DNA from 2 places in the Nonomuraea sp. NPDC005983 genome. Region 2 is predicted to be linked to the other one. Evidence: riboswitches for the same ligand, from Rfam matches in the RefSeq annotation. Region 2 holds a riboswitch; the other holds the start of a gene.
What was found. Region 2 has a riboswitch for glycine ahead of gcvT (glycine cleavage system aminomethyltransferase GcvT). Riboswitches for the same ligand answer to the same signal wherever they lie in the genome.

Region 1: another riboswitch for glycine. It lies ahead of gcvP (aminomethyl-transferring glycine dehydrogenase); the one in region 2 lies ahead of gcvT (glycine cleavage system aminomethyltransferase GcvT).

What each region holds. Positions count from the first base shown of each region.
Region 1 is NZ_JBEXUP010000053.1:9,572-17,309, forward strand. It holds gene ABZ297_RS23085 (hypothetical protein) at 1-332, opposite strand, end outside; gene ABZ297_RS23090 (hypothetical protein) at 391-993, opposite strand; gene gcvP (aminomethyl-transferring glycine dehydrogenase) at 1,173-4,001, opposite strand; glycine riboswitch at 4,154-4,249, opposite strand; gene ABZ297_RS23100 (MerR family transcriptional regulator) at 4,273-4,893, opposite strand; gene ABZ297_RS23105 (bifunctional nuclease family protein) at 5,042-5,512, opposite strand; gene ABZ297_RS23110 (MerR family transcriptional regulator) at 5,620-6,246, opposite strand; gene ABZ297_RS23115 (FHA domain-containing protein) at 6,270-6,782, opposite strand; gene ABZ297_RS23120 (mannose-1-phosphate guanyltransferase) at 7,126-7,738, opposite strand, start outside.
Region 2 is NZ_JBEXUP010000134.1:2,380-10,117, reverse strand. It holds gene ABZ297_RS37585 (L-serine ammonia-lyase) at 1-1,248, opposite strand, end outside; gene gcvH (glycine cleavage system protein GcvH) at 1,303-1,692, opposite strand; gene gcvT (glycine cleavage system aminomethyltransferase GcvT) at 1,689-2,774, opposite strand; glycine riboswitch at 2,905-3,002, opposite strand; gene ABZ297_RS37570 (gamma-glutamyl-gamma-aminobutyrate hydrolase family protein) at 3,078-3,767, opposite strand; gene ABZ297_RS37565 (3-oxoacyl-ACP reductase) at 3,780-4,544, opposite strand; gene ABZ297_RS37560 (aldehyde dehydrogenase family protein) at 4,550-5,953, opposite strand; gene ABZ297_RS37555 (glutamine synthetase family protein) at 5,904-7,274, opposite strand; gene ABZ297_RS37550 (FCD domain-containing protein) at 7,465-7,738, shown strand, end outside.

The DNA.
Region 1 (7,738 bases), on a different contig from region 2:
CGGGTGCCGAGCCCGAGCACGGCCTGCCAGGCGGCCCTGGCCTGCTCGGCCCTGCCCTCCCGTTCGAAGCCCTGCGCCAGGTGGCAGGCCGCCTGAGCGGCGAACTCGGGGTGGCCGGTCGCCAGGGCGGTGCGGGCGGCGGCGCGGGCGCCTTCGATGTCGCCGCGCTCGTCGAGCACCACGGCTAAGCCGACGGCGGCCTGCGCTCTGTCGGGGCCGTCGGGGTCGGCGGCGAGGTCGGCGAGGATGGCCGCCGCCCCGTCGAGGTCGCCGACCTCCGCCAGGCGGCGGGCGGTGTCGAGGGGTGGGGTCTCCAGCTCTGAGGACGTCAAGAGAGCTCCTTAGGCGACGGACGCCCCGAGCCTAACGAGTTCTGGCGATCATGTCTGCTCACTTGACGGTGAAGGACTGGCCCGCACTCGGTTCGCCGGGTTTCGGCCCGGCGCGCAGCAGGCGCAGCGACCTGATCGCGATCACGCCGAAGGCCAGTTGGAAGGCCGCCTGCCCGAGCACCAGGTGCCCTTCGGCGCTCAATACGTAGATTCCGGACAGCACTCCGCTGCCGACCTGGACGGCGACCAGCGCGACCGCGGCGGCGTCGGCGCGGGCCCACGCGACGAGCCGGATCGCCAGGATCAGCTCGTGAAGGAACAGACCGGCACCGAACAGCCTGTGTATCCAGTGCACGGTCTCGGCCAGCGTGTAGGGCGTCAGCAGGACGCCGGTCAGTAACACGGCGAAGGAGTCTCCGGCCCGCCGCACGAACCCGGGCGAGCGCAGGTCCGGAGCGGCGGCCCGTAACGCGCGACGGGTGAACAGCGCGGCCCCGAGGAGACCGATCGCGTAGGGGACGATGGTCCGCCAGTGGACGCCGAAGTCGCTCATGCCGCAGTTGACCGTCAGGCAGTCCGGCATGGCGACCAGGCACGTGGTCAGCCCGCCGAACAGACAGAGCTGGCCTTTGACGAGGTCGCCGAGCACGCCGTCGCGCATGGAGCCCTCCCGCGGTGATCCGCCGCGTCCACCGTACCGACAAATCACGCGAAACGGCCCTCCCCGCAGCGCGGAGAGAGCCGTGACGCGAGAAGGGCCGTGACGCCGAAAGGCCGTAGCACACAGAGCCGCAGCGCACAGCGGGCCGCGGCGCCGGAAGGCGTCGCGGGGCGGAGCCGTCAGTCCTCGTAGGCCTCCAGCGGCGGGCAGGAGCAGACCAGGTTGCGGTCGCCGAACGCCTGGTCGATGCGCCGCACCGGCACCCAGTACTTGCCGTCACGCAGCGACGGCAGCGGGTAGGCCGCCTCGGTACGGGTGTACGGGTGCGACCACTCGTCGGCGGTGACCGAGTCGGCGGTGTGCGGGGCGTTGCTCAGCGGGTTGTCGGACCGGTCGTAGGCGCCGGAGGCGACCTTCGAGATCTCGCCCCTGATCGCGATCATCGCCTCGGCGAACCGGTCGAGTTCGGCGAGGTCCTCGCTCTCGGTGGGCTCGATCATGAGCGTGCCCGCCACGGGGAACGACATGGTCGGCGCGTGGAAGCCGTAGTCGATGAGCCGCTTGGCCACGTCGTCGACGGTGACGCCGGTCTCCTTGGTGATCTGGCGCAGGTCGATGATGCACTCGTGGGCCACCAGGCCGCCGCGCCCGGTGTAGAGGACCGGGTAGTGGGGAGCGAGCCTGCGGGCCAGGTAGTTGGCCGACAGGATCGCCTGCTCGGTGGCCGCGCTGAGCCCGTCGCCGCCCATCATCCGGATGTAGGCCCACGAGATCGGCAGGATGCCCGCCGAGCCGTACGGGGCCGCCGACACGGGCCCGACCGGCGAGCCGTCGCGCAGCGGGTGGCCCGGCAGGTAGGGCGTCAGGTGGCCGCGCACCGCGACCGGGCCGACGCCGGGGCCGCCGCCGCCGTGCGGGATGCAGAACGTCTTGTGCAGGTTCAGGTGCGACACGTCGGCGCCGAACTGGCCCGGCTTGGCCAGGCCGACCAGCGCGTTGAGGTTGGCCCCGTCGACGTACACCTGGCCGCCGGCGGCGTGCACCTTGGCGCAGACCTCGGTGATCGTCTCCTCGTAGACGCCGTGCGTGGACGGGTACGTCACCATGATCGCGGCCAGCGCGTCGCGGTGCTTGTCGATCTTGGCGTCGAGATCGCCGAGGTCCACGTTGCCGTCGGAGTCGCAGGCCACGACCACGACCCGCATGCCCGCCATGACGGCGCTGGCCGCGTTCGTGCCGTGCGCCGAGGACGGGATGAGGCAGACGTCGCGGTGGGTGTCGCCGTTGCCGCGGTGGTAGGCGCGGATGGCCAGCAGCCCGGCGAACTCGCCCTGGGAGCCCGCGTTCGGCTGGATGGAGACCGCGTCGTAGCCGGTGACCTCGGCCAGCCAGCCCTCCAGCGTCGCGATCAGCTCGCGGTACCCGGCGGCCTGCTCCTCGGGCGCGTACGGGTGGACGGCCGCGAACTCGGGCCAGGTGATGGGCTCCATCTCGGTGGTCGCGTTCAGCTTCATCGTGCACGAGCCGAGCGGGATCATCGACCGGTCGAGCGCGATGTCCTTGTCCTGGAGCTTGCGCAGGTAGCGCAGCATCGAGGTCTCGGAGTGGTGGTCGTGGAAGACCGGGTGGGTCAGGTAGCCGGACTCACGTGCCAGTGACGCCGGGATCGCGCCTGGCTCCGCGAGCTCGTGCAGCGAGACGGCGACGCCGAAGGCGGCGGCGACCTGCTCCAGGTGGCCGAGGGTGGTCTTCTCGTCGCAGGAGACGGAGACGTGGTCGGCGTCGGCCTGCCACAGGTTGACGCCGCGCGAGGCGGCCTCGGCCACGACCGCGGCGGCCCGGCCCGGCACGCGGGCGAGCACGGTGTCGAAGAACGCGTCGTGCACGACCTCGACGCGTCCGGCCCGCAGCACCTCGGCCAGCGTGACGGCGTGCGCGTTGACGCGGGAGGCGATGCGGCGCAGCCCCTCGGGCCCGTGGTAGGCGGCGTACATGCCGGCGATGACGGCGAGCAGCACCTGGGCGGTGCAGATGTTGCTGGTGGCCTTCTCGCGGCGGATGTGCTGCTCGCGGGTCTGCAGCGCGAGCCGGTAGGCGGGCGAACCGTCGGCGTCGACGGAGACGCCCACCAGGCGGCCCGGCATCTGCCGCTGCAGGCCCTCGCGCACCGACATGTAGGCGGCGTGCGGGCCGCCGAAGCCGAACGGGACGCCGAACCGCTGCGAGGAGCCGATCGCGATGTCGGCGCCCAGCTCGCCCGGCGCGGCGACCAGGGTCAGGGCGAGCAGGTCGGCGGCGGCCACCACGAGCGCGCCGGAGGCGTGCGCGGCGGCGGCGACCGCGCGGAAGTCGCGCAGGCGGCCCGACGCGCCGGGGTACTGCACGAGGACGCCGAAGCACTCGGGCAGCTCGCCGGTCAGGTCGCTCTCGACGAGGGTGATGCCGAGCGGCTCGGCGCGGGTGGCCAGCACGGCCTTGGTCTGCGGCAGCGCGTCGGAGTCGACGACGAACACGGCGCTCTTGGCCTTGCCCGCCCGCCTGGCCAGCGTCATCGCCTCGGCGGCCGCGGTGGCCTCGTCCAGCAGGGACGCGCCCGCGACGGGCAGGCCGGTGAGGTCGGAGACCACGGTCTGGAAGTTGAGCAGCGCCTCCAGGCGGCCCTGCGAGATCTCCGGCTGGTACGGCGTGTAGGCGGTGTACCAGCCCGGATTCTCCAGCAGGTTGCGCCGGATGACCGCGGGGGTGATCGTGTCGTAGTAGCCGAGGCCGATCATGGAGGTGAGCACCTGGTTGCGGTCGGCCAGGGCGCGCAGCTCGGCGATCGCCTCGGTCTCGCCGATCGCGGCGGGCAGCTGGAGGCGGTCCTTGGCCCTGATGGCCTCGGGCACGGCCACCGCCACCAGGTCCGCCACGGACTCGAAGCCCACGGTTTCGAGCATGCGCTGCTGCTCGGATTCCGACGGGCCGATATGCCGGGACGAGAACGGCGGTGCAGACAGGTCGGTCATGGAGGTGCCTCCCGAGGGCTTGGAGACCGGCGCCAGGGCGCGGACGAGTGCCGGATCTCCCCCTCTGTCATGGCGACCTGAGAGCTTCACCCCAAGGGGCTTGCACCGTCGGTGAGACGCGCCTGGCCGGCGCGCCTGCTTTCCAGAGTTGCCTCACCCGAGCGGTACTGGCGCCTGAGAGATTCCGGGGAGGGTTGCTCCTTCGGCGCCCCGGGGCAGCAGCCCGGGGACTCTCCCGCACGGGGTCATCAGCTTTTGTCCCTAAAGGTTACTACCCAATGCGACGCGCGCGTCGCCGCTGGGCCAGCTCGTCAGTGGGATGGTCGGCCGGGACGTCGTCCGCGACCGCCGCTCTTTCCCCCGGCAGCTCCGCGAGGGACCCCTCGACCTCGCGCCAGACCCGGCCGAGCGCGATGCCGAACACGCCCTGGCCGCCCTGGAGCAGGTCGATCACCTCGTCGGCCGAGGTGCACTCGTAGACGCTGACGCCGTCGCTCATCAGCGTGATCTGCGCGAGGTCGGCGACCCCGCGATCGCGCAGGTGCTGGACGGCGGTACGGATCTGCTGGAGCGACACTCCGGTGTCGAGCAGCCGCTTGACCACCTTGAGCACCAGGATGTCGCGGAAGCTGTAGAGCCGCTGGGAACCCGAGCCCTGCGCGGCTCTTATCGTGGGCTCCACCAAGCCGGTGCGCGCCCAATAGTCAAGCTGCCTGTAGGTGATGCCGGCCGCCGAGCAGGCCGTGGGGCCGCGGTATCCGATGTCACCTGGCAACGTCGCGGGCCGCTCGTCGAAGAGCAGTCCCTGCTCTCCGGCACGCTGCCGCGCGCTCTCGCGCCGCACCGGATCTTCCTGGCCGGCCGTCTTTCCCTCGCCGCTGCTGACCGCCACGCGGACCTCCGGCTTTCTCTCATCCCGCGGTCTGATCTGGGGGTTCGTAAAAGGGCGACCACGGGTTTCACTTGCACCGTAGGACCGTGACCATGCTCAGTCAACGATCCGGCTCGGCGCGTCGTGAAGCGTAAATGCACTGAAATACCTACCCCGCCCTGCCGAAGTCTTCGGGAGTGATCGTGTCAAGGAACTCCCTGAACTTCTCCACCTCATCCTCTTGGTCGTCGGGGATGATGACCCCCGCCTCCTGGACGACTTCCTCGCTGGCGAAGATACGCGCTCCGGTGCGAAGCGCAAGCGCGATCGAGTCGGACGGGCGGGCGCTGACCTCCACCCCGTTGGAGAAGACCAGGTCGGCGAAGAAGATGCCGTCGCGCAGGGCGACGATGTTCACGGCACGCAGGCCGACACCCAGGGCGCTCAGCACGTCCCTGAACAGGTCGTGCGTCAGAGGCCGCGGCGGAGGCTCCTCCGCCTGGGCCAGGGCGATGGCCGTCGCTTCGGTCATGCCGATCCAGATGGGCAGGAACCGCTCCCCGTGTGCCTCCTTGAGCAAGACGATCGGCTGATTTGTGGGCATTTCTACCCGAACGCCCACGACCTCCATCTGCAACACGGGCTGCTCCGTATTCGACTGGCCGGTGACCCGGCGCAGCTATTTGCTGGTCCGCTTCTGCATTTCAACGTAACACCCGTTGGGCCCAGTACGCCCCGCCGGTCCGGTCATCGTCCCAGAACGTCGCGTACGCCGGTACGCAGAAGGGCGGCATGGAGGTCGAGCAGCAGGTTCGACAGCTCTCTGGCCACCTCGTCGGCCTCGCCGATGGCGCCGGGGGCGCGGCGCTTGAGGATGGGCGCGACCGTCTGCTCGATCAGCCCCGCCTCGCGCTCGGCCGCCGCCCTGACCGCGCGCAGGTGGCGGGCGTGCAGGCCGAACCGGGCCAGCGCGCCCACGCTGCGGGCGATCTTGAGCGCGTCCTCGTCGTAGCGCCTGGCCTTGGCGGCGAGCAGGCCGTAGTCCTCCAGCTCGGTGAGCGTCTCGTCATCGAGCCCGGCGGCCTCCAGCAGCTCGGTGCGGCTCAGCCGCACCTCCTGCTTGTCCTGCACGGCGCGCGGACGGCCGAAGCTCTCGGCCATCCTGTCCTTGATCACCCGCAGCGGCAGGTAGTGGTCGCGCTGCTCGGTGAGGATGAAGCGCAACTGCTCTACGTGCAGGTGGGTGAACTTGCGGTAGCCGGACGGGCTGCGCTCGGGCTCGATGAGGCCCTCGCCCTCCAAGAAACGAATCTTGGAGATCGTGACATCGGGGAACTCGCCCTGCAGGAGCGCGAGCACCTCCCCGATGCTCATGTGCGAGCGTGCCGCCTGCGAGCTCATGAGCCTGCGGCGGTCCGCATCAGGAAGACGAGGCGGAACTTGCCGATCTGCACCTCGTCTCCGGAGTGCAGGGGCACCTCCTCGATGCGCTCCCTGTTGACGTAGGTGCCGTTGAGGCTGCCCACGTCGCGCACCGAGAACTGCCCCCCGCGGTGGCGGTAGAACTCGACGTGACGGCGCGAGACCGTGATGTCGTCGAGGAAGATGTCGCTCTCGGGGTGCCGGCCCGTGGTGGTGAGCTCCTTGTCGAGGCGGAAGCGGCTGCCCTGGTTGGGGCCCCGGGTCACGCTGAGCAACGCCGTACCGGGCGGGAGCTGCTCCACCAGCGCCCGCTCGGCCATGAGCATGTCGCCCGCCTCAGCCTCGTATGCCTCGATTCCCGCGATAGAGATCGTCGACGTGGTATCCCCTGAGACCTCCTGTCTGGTCAACGGTGACCCACAGCGGGAACAGAAACGGGCATCCTCGGGGTTGGCGTGCCCGCACTGCGTGCAGTAGACGCTCGGCATCGATCGGCTCGGCCTCCTACCGCGAAGACGCGGCAACGGTGCTCGGGGCGCGCCTCGCTCTTCAAGTTTGCGAATGCCGCAACTTACGCTGATCAGCGGCAAAGGTCAAGGCGGGGCGCTGGACGACAGGTTTGGACGGTGACAAAGTTACCGCCGCCCGCGCCGAAAGGTCCATGCCGCCGCGCCTCTTAACAATACGATCTTGACCCAGGAGTTCACAAACTATCTCATTTCCGATCGAATCCGGGTGATCCACGAGGGCGCGCAGGGGTCCACCAACCCTCGCGTGACGCACGGTCACCGTCCGCTGTCGCTCGGGTGGCGCGGGGCTCCCGTCCGGCCCTCAGGTGGTGCACTGCTCCACGACGCGCGCCCAGCGCTCCAGAAGGGCGGCGGCCGTGTCGACGTCCGGCCCCTCGGCCCACAGGTCGGTGACGGGCTCGGTGGCGGCGGGCAGGATGAGCACCCAGCTGCCGTCCGGCCCCTCGACGCGGACCCCGTCGGTGGTGTCGATGCGGTAGCCCTCGCCCACCGCCTCGGCCGCCTCGATGACCGAGCGCATCACCGCGCCCTTGGCCGCCCACTGCGTCGGCATGGAGCGCTTGAGCAGCTTGGCCTCGGGGATCCTGGCGTCGATCTGGCTGAGCGACAGGCGGGTGCGGGCCACCAGGCCGAGCAGGCGCATGAACGCGGCCAGGCCGTCGATCGCCGGGCTGAACTCCGGCACGACGAAGCCGCCCCTGCCGTCGGCCGCGAAGATCATGTCATGGTCGGCGGCGGCGGAGGTGAGGGCGTCCAGCGCGGTCGGGGTCCAGCGCGCCTCGACGCCGTGGAAGCGGCAGACCTGCTCGGCGACCCTGGTGGTGGTCACGGGCAGCGCCACCCTGCCGCCCCTGCGCTCGGCGGCGACCAGGTCGAGCACCACCAGCAGGGCGCGCTCCTCACCGATGAGCTGG
Region 2 (7,738 bases):
GCGGAGCGCGATGCGGGCCGCGGTGATGGCCTTGATGGACGCGACCGCGTTCCGCTCGATGCACGGGATCTGGACGAGGCCGCCGATCGGGTCGCAGGTCAGGCCGAGGTTGTGCTCGATGCCGATCTCGGCGGCGTTCTCCACCTGCTCAGGGGTGCCGCCCAGGACCTCGGTGAGGCCGGCCGAGGCCATCGAGCAGGCCGAGCCGACCTCGCCCTGGCAGCCCACCTCGGCGCCGGAGATCGAGGCGTTCTCCTTGAACAGGACGCCGATCGCGGTGGCGGTGAGCAGGAAGCGGATGATGCCCTCGTCGTCGGCGTGCGGGACGAACCGGCTGTAGTACGTCAGAACGGCGGGGATGATGCCCGCCGCGCCGTTCGTGGGGGCTGTGACGACGCGGCCGCCCGCAGCGTTCTCCTCGTTGACGGCCAGCGCGAACAGCGAGACCCAGTCCATCACGTGCAGCGGGTCCCGCTCCGAGGACTCGGCCTGCAGGCGGCGGTGGAGCTGGTTGGCGCGGCGCTTGACGCGCAGGCCGCCCGGCAGCACGCCTTCCTGGGCGATGCCCCGCCGTACGCAGTCGGACATGACCCGCCACAGGTTCAGGATCCCGGCGCGGATCTCCTCCTCGGTGCGGCCGAAGGCCTGCTCGTTCCGCATCATCAGCGCCGAGATGGACAGCCCCGTGTTGGAGCAGTGCTTGAGCAGCTCCTCCCCGGTCGTGAAGGGGTAGGGCAGGACGGTGTCGTCGGGTTTGATCCGGTCGGCGCCCGTGGCGTTCTCGTCGACGACGAAGCCGCCGCCCACGGAGAAGTAGACCTTCTCCCGCAGCTTCTCGCCCGAGTCGGAGAACGCGGTGAACCGCATGCCGTTCGGATGCTCGGGGAGCGTGATCTTGCGTTCGAAGACGAGGTCCTCGCCGATCACGAACGGGATCTCGCGGGTGCCGAACAGCTTGACGGTGCCGGAGGCGCGCATCTCGGCGAGGCGGGCGTCGATGCCGTCGACGTCCACCAGTTCGGGCTTGTCGCCCGACAGGCCGAGCAGGACGGCCTTGTCGCTGCCGTGCCCCTTGCCGGTCAGCCCGAGCGAGCCGTACAGGATCGTCTCGACGCGCGCCGTCCGCTCCAGAAGGCCGTCGTCGCGCAGGCCGCGGGCGAAGCGGTGCGCGGCGGCCATCGGGCCGCCGGTGTGCGAGCTCGACGGGCCGATGCCGATCTTGAAGAGGTCGAAGACGCTGATCGCCATTGATGTGCGCCCTTCAGAAAGGCCGGGGCCCAGGTCAGGACCCCGGCGGGTGGGTCAGGACTCGCCTGAGGTGAGCGCCGTGTACTCCTCGGCGGTGAGCAGGTCCTCCGGGTCGCCCTGGACGCGCACACGGAACATCCAGCCCTCGCCGTACGGGTCGCTGTTGGCGAGCGACGGGTCGTCGATGATGGCCTGGTTCACCTCGACGATCTCACCGCCGACAGGGGTGTAGATCTCGCTCACGGACTTGGTGGACTCGACCTCGCCGATCGAGTCGCCCGCCTCGACGACCGAGCCGGCCTCCGGAAGCTGCACGAAGACCACGTCCCCGAGGGCCTCGGCGGCGAAGGCCGTGATGCCGATGGTCACCGTGATGGCGTCCTCAAGACCGGACACCCACTCGTGCTCCTTGGTGTAGCTCAGCTCGTCAGGGATGTTGCTCACTTGTTCCTCCTGTAAAAGGGCAGCTCGATCAGGTCCACGGGTTCATGGCTGCCCCGGATGTCCACGGCCAGACCTTCATTGACCCCGGCGTCGACGTAGGCGATCGCGATGGGCTTGCCCAGGGTCTGGGATGGCGCACCGCTGGTGACCTCGCCGACGACGGCTCCGTCCTTGGTGACCGGGTACCCGTGTCGGGGCACCCGGCGGCCCCGCGCGACCAGCCCGACGAGCCTGCGCCGCGGCGCGTCGTCCTTGACCGCCTCGAGCGCCGACCTGCCGACGAAGTCGCCCGGCTTGTCGAATTTCACCACTCTGCCTAGCCCCGCGTCGAATGGGGTCAGCTCCGCGGAGAGTTCGTTGCCGTACAGCGGCATGCCTGCTTCGAGCCTGAGGGTGTCGCGGCTGGACAGGCCCGCGGGCAGCAGGCCGTGCGGCGTGCCCGCCTCGGTCAGGGCGTGCCAGAGCGGCACCGCGTCCTGGTTGGCCACGAACAGCTCGAAACCGTCCTCGCCGGTGTAGCCGGTGCGGGCGATCAGCGCCTGCCGGCCGTCGACCAGCGCGGGCAGGCCCGCGTAGTACTTGAGGCCGTCGAGGTCGGCGTCGGTGAGCGTGGCGAGAATCTGCTGCGCGCGCGGCCCCTGCACGGCGATCAGCGCGTACTGCTCGGACCGGTCGTCAACCACCGCGTCGTACGACTTACCGCGATTTATCAGCTCATTCGCGACTTTTTCATAGTTGGAGGCGTTGGCCACCACCATGAACTCCTCGTCGCCCAGCCGGTAGACGATCAGATCGTCCAGCACCCCGCCCCGCTCGTCCACGATCATCGTGTACCGGGCGCGGCCGGGGGCCAGCGCCGACAGGTGCCCCACCAGCGCGTAGTCGAGCGCCTCGGCCGCCTGCGGGCCGGTCACGAAGATCTCGCCCATGTGCGAGAGGTCGAACAGCCCCGCCGCCTGCCGGACGGCGTTGTGCTCCGCGGACTCGCTGCCGTAGCGCAGGGGCATGAGCCAGCCCGCGAAGTCGGTCAGGGTCGCGCCGAGGCTCTCGTGGACGTCTCGCAGCGGTGTGGGTCGGGACATGTGTCGCACCTCAGGGCAGAGTCGGATGCCAGCATCCTCCCCCTCTGTCATCGATGCCTGAGAGATTCGCCCGAGTTTTGCCGGACTTTCACCTTCGGCGAGGCCAACCGGCCTGCTTTCCAGAGGTCACCTCGTCCGCGCGGTCCTTTGCCTTGAGAGGTTCGCGGGGAGGGCTTGCTCCTTCAGGGGCCCTGACCGGCTGTCAGGACGCTCTCCCGCACGGGTTCGTCGGTGTTGCCCGCCAGCCTAGTGCCGTCGCGGGGCTCTTGTCGCGTACGTCCGGGTTCGTAGCCCGGCCAGGGGTCAGCAGGCCGCCACCAGCGCCTCGAACAGCGCTTCGTCCTCAGACGCCTCAGGATGCCACTGGACGGCCACCGCGAACGGGTACGGGTCCAGCTCGACCGCCTCGACGGTCCCGTCGTCGGCCGTGGCGGTCACGGTGAGGCCGGGGCCGAGCCTGTCGACGGCCTGGTGGTGGTAGTGCATGACCTCCAGGGGCTCCGGGCCCAGCGCCTTGGCCACCCGGCTGCCCGGCACGGGTGTGACAGGCAGCGGGCCGAACGTGCCGGGCGCGGGGGAGTGGCCGGAGTGCCCGACCACGTCAGGCAGGTGCTGGTGCAGGGTCCCGCCGAGCGCCACGTTCAGCATCTGGAGGCCACGGCAGATGCCCAGGTAGGGCAGGCCCGCGTCGAGCGTGGCGGACAGGACCGCGAACTCCGCCTCGTCCCTGAAGTCTCTGACGAAGCCGGTGCGCTCGTGCGGGCTCTCACCGTAGAGGGCGGGGTCGATGTCACCGCCGCCCGCCAAGATCACCCCGTCGAGCCGCTGTACCACCGAGGCCGGGTCGCCTGCCGGGGGCAGGATCACGGGCTGGCCACCGGCCCGCACCACCTGCTCCACGTACATGTACGGCAGCAAGGCCACGGGCAGCTCCCACACGGTGAACCGGGCGGGTTCGACATAGGACGTGATGCCGATGACGGGACGGCGCATGACAGCTTCTCCTTACAGCGGGGTGACGTAGGCGCCGGAGATCCCGCCGTCGACCAGGAAATCCGAGCCCGTGATGAACGAGGCGTCGTCGCTGGCCAGGAACGCGACGGCGGCGGCGATCTCGGACGCCTCGGCGAACCGCCCGACCGGGACGTGCACCAGGCGGCGCTGCGCCCGCTCCGGGTCCTTGGCGAACAGCTCCTGGAGCAGCGGCGTGTTCACCGGCCCCGGGCAGAGCGCGTTCACCCTGATGCCCTCGCGGGCGAACTGCACGCCCAGCTCGCGCGACATCGCCAGCACCCCGCCCTTGGACGCCGTGTAGGAGATCTGTGAGGTCGCCGAGCCCATCACCGCGACGAACGAGGCGGTGTTGATGATGGACCCCTTACCCTGCCGCCGCATGTACGGGATCGCGTGCTTGCAGCACAGGTACACGCTCGTCAGGTTCACCTCCTGGACGCGCCGCCAGGCGTCGATGCCCGTCTCCAGGATCGAGTCGTCGTCGGGCGGCGAGATGCCCGCGTTGTTGAACGCGATGTCCACGCTGCCGTAGGTGTCGAACGCCGTCTGGTACATCCGGGCGACGTCGTCCTCGCTGGTCACGTCGGCCCGGACGAAGAGGCCGCCGACCTCGGCCGCGGCCTTCTTGCCCGCCTCCTCGTCGACGTCCACGCAGACGACCCTGGCGCCCTCCTCGGCGAACCTGCGGGCCGTGGCCAGGCCGATGCCGCTGCCCGCGCCGGTGATGACGGCGACGCGGTCCTGCAAACGCTGCATGTGTTTCACTCCGTTGAAATGAAGACGTTCTTGGTCTCGGTGAACGCGGCCAGGGCGTCCGGGCCGAGTTCCCGGCCGAGGCCGGACTCCTTGAAGCCGCCGAACGGCGTCCAGTAGCGCACCGAGGAGTGCGAGTTCACCGACAGCGCGCCCGCCTCGACGGCCCTGGCCACCCGCAGCGCCCTGCCGACGTCGCGGGTCCAGATGGAGCCGCTCAGGCCGTACCGGGTGTCGTTGGCGATCCGGACGGCTTCGGCCTCGTCCGCGAAGGGCACCACCGACACCACGGGTCCGAAGATCTCCTCGGTGAACGTCCGGTCGGTGACCCGCGTGGTCAGGACCGTGGGCGGGAACCAGTAGCCCTTGCCGGTCGGGCAGTCGCCCTGCAGGTACGGCGTGCCGTCGACGAAGCCGCGGACCCGCTCCAGGTGCTCGGCGCTGACCAGGGGGCCCATCTCGGTGGCCGGGTCGAGCGGGTCGCCGACCCTGACCTTCCGCACGGCCTGCGCGAGCAGGTCGAGGAACTCGTCGTGGATCTCGGCCTGGACGAGGATCCTCGACCGGGCGCAGCAGTCCTGGCCGGAGTTGTCGAAGACGGCGTAGGGCGCGGTTCTCGCCGCCTTTTCCACGTCAGAATCGGCGAAGACGATGTTTGCGGATTTGCCGCCTAGTTCGAGGGTGATGCGCTTGACGTGCCTCGCGGCCTTTGCTGCGATCTCTTTGCCCACCTCGGTCGAGCCGGTGAACACGATCTTGGCGACGTCCGGATGTTCGACCAGGCGGGCACCCGCGACCTCCCCTGCGCCAGGCAGGACCTGGAGCACCCCCTCGGGGAGGCCCGCCTCCAGGGCCAGCTCGGCCAGCCTCAGCGCGGTGAGCGGGGTCCACTCGGCGGGCTTGACGATCACCGTGTTGCCCGCCGCGAGAGCCGGGGCGACGCCCCAGCTCATGATGAGCATCGGGAAGTTCCACGGCACGATCACGCCGACGACGCCGAGCGGCTCCTGGAACGTGATGTCCACGCCGCCGGGCACCGGGATCTGCTTGCCGTGGTTGCGCTCCGGCGCCCCGGCGTAGAAGTGCAGGACGTCGCGGACGCTGCCCGCCTCCCACGTCGCGTTGCCGATCGGGTGGCCGGCGTTGGCGAGCTCCAGCCGCGCCAGCTCCTCGCCGTGGGCGTCCACGACGTCGGCGAACCTTCTGAGCAGCCGCGCCCGATCGCCGGGAGAGACGTCACGCCAAGCCGGGTACGCCCGCCTGGCACGCTCCACGGCCCGGTCGACCTCCGCCGTGTCGGCCAGTTCGACGTCGGCGATGACCTCTTCGGTCGCGGGATTGATGATCTTCAATGCAGGTCCTTCACATGCGCTCGAATCCGCGGAACAGCTCCCAGTCCGTGACCGCCGCATCGAAGGCGGCCAGCTCGATCCGGGCGTTGTTCGCGTAGTGCTCCACCACGTCCTCGCCGAAGGTGTCGCGGGCCAGTTTCGCCCCCTCGAACAGGGCCAGCGCGTCCCGCAGCGTGTGCGGGACGGTCTCGGCCCCCGAGGCGTAGGCGTTGCCCGTGAACGCGTCCTCCAGGGGCAGCTCGTTGTCGATGCCGTACAGGCCGGCCGCGATCAGCGCCGACACGGCGAGGTAGGGGTTGACGTCTCCGCCCGGCACCCGGTTCTCCACCCGCAGCGAGTGCCCGTGGCCGACGAGGCGGAGCGCGCACGTGCGGTTGTCGACGCCCCACTTGATCGCGGTCGGGGCGAAGCTGCCGGGGACGTACCGCTTGTAGGAGTTGATGTTCGGTGCGTAGAGCAGCGTCAGCTCGCGCAGGCAGGCGAGCTGCCCGGCGACGAAGCTCGCGCCCATCGGCGACAGGCCGTGCTCGCCGTCGCCCGCCATGACCGGTTCGCCGTCGAGGCCACGGAGGCTGATGTGGATGTGGCAGGAGTTGCCCTCGCGCTGGTTCGGCTTGGCCATGAAGGTGATCGACTTGCCCTCCTGGGCCGCGATCTCCTTGGCGCCGTTCTTGTAGATCGAGTGGTTGTCGCAGGTGCGCAGCGCCTCGTCGTAGCGGAAGGCGATCTCGTGCTGGCCGAGGTTGCACTCGCCCTTGGCCGACTCGACGTACAGGCCCGCACCCGCCATCTCGCGCCGGATCCGGCGCAGGAGCGGCTCGACGCGGGCGGTGCCGAGGAGGGAGTAGTCGACGTTGTAGAGGTTGGCGGGGGACATGTCGTGGTATGCCCGCTTCCACGCGTCCTCGTAGCTGTTCTCGTAGACGATGAACTCCAGCTCGGTGCCGACGTACGCGGCCAGGCCGCGCTCGGCGAGCCGGGCGAGCTGCCTGCGCAGGATCTGGCGCGGCGAGGGGGCGACGTCCTCGCCGCTCTCCCAGGCCAGGTCCGCCATGAGCATGGCGGTGCCCTCCTGCCAGGGGACGCGTCTCAGCGTCGACAGATCGGGCTTCATCACGAAATCGCCGTAACCTCGTTCCCATGACGACATCGCGTAGCCCTCGACCGTCGTCATGTCCACGTCCACAGCGAGCAGGTAGTTACAGCCCTCGGAGCCGTGGTGTAGCACCTCGTCCAGGAAGTACCGCGCGGACAGCCGCTTGCCCTGCAATCTGCCCTGCATGTCGGCGATCGCGAGCAGGACGGTGTCGATCCGCCCGGCCGCGGCCTCGACCCGCAGCTCCTCGACAGTGAGGAAGCCGGCGGTGGATCGCTCACTCACATTTGCTCCCCGACGCGCTTTCCCGTTGATTGGGCTAGTCTCAGACCATTGAGGTGCATGGTGGGATCGCTTGTCAAGACCTGAGGACACCTTGGACGATTCGGACGGGTTGGCGGACGGGTTGGCGGACGGGGCGGCGCGGCGAAGTGGAGGAGCCCGGGGTGAGAGCGCGGCGAAGCAGCAGGCTGCCATGACGATGAATCCGTTGACGATGCTCAGGCCCGTCAGGGCGGGAAACGCCTTCGAGGAGACCGTGGAACGGCTGCTCCAGGCGATCAAACTCGGCGTGGTGGGGCCCGGCGAGAAACTGCCGCCCGAGCGCGAGCTGGCCGTGCAACTCGGCATCAGCCGGGTCACCCTGCGCGAGGCGATCCGCGCCCTCCAGGAGGCGGGCTACCTGGACGTCCGGCGCGGACGCTACGGCGGGGCGTTCGTCACCTACGTCCCGCCCCCGCCTGGGCAGG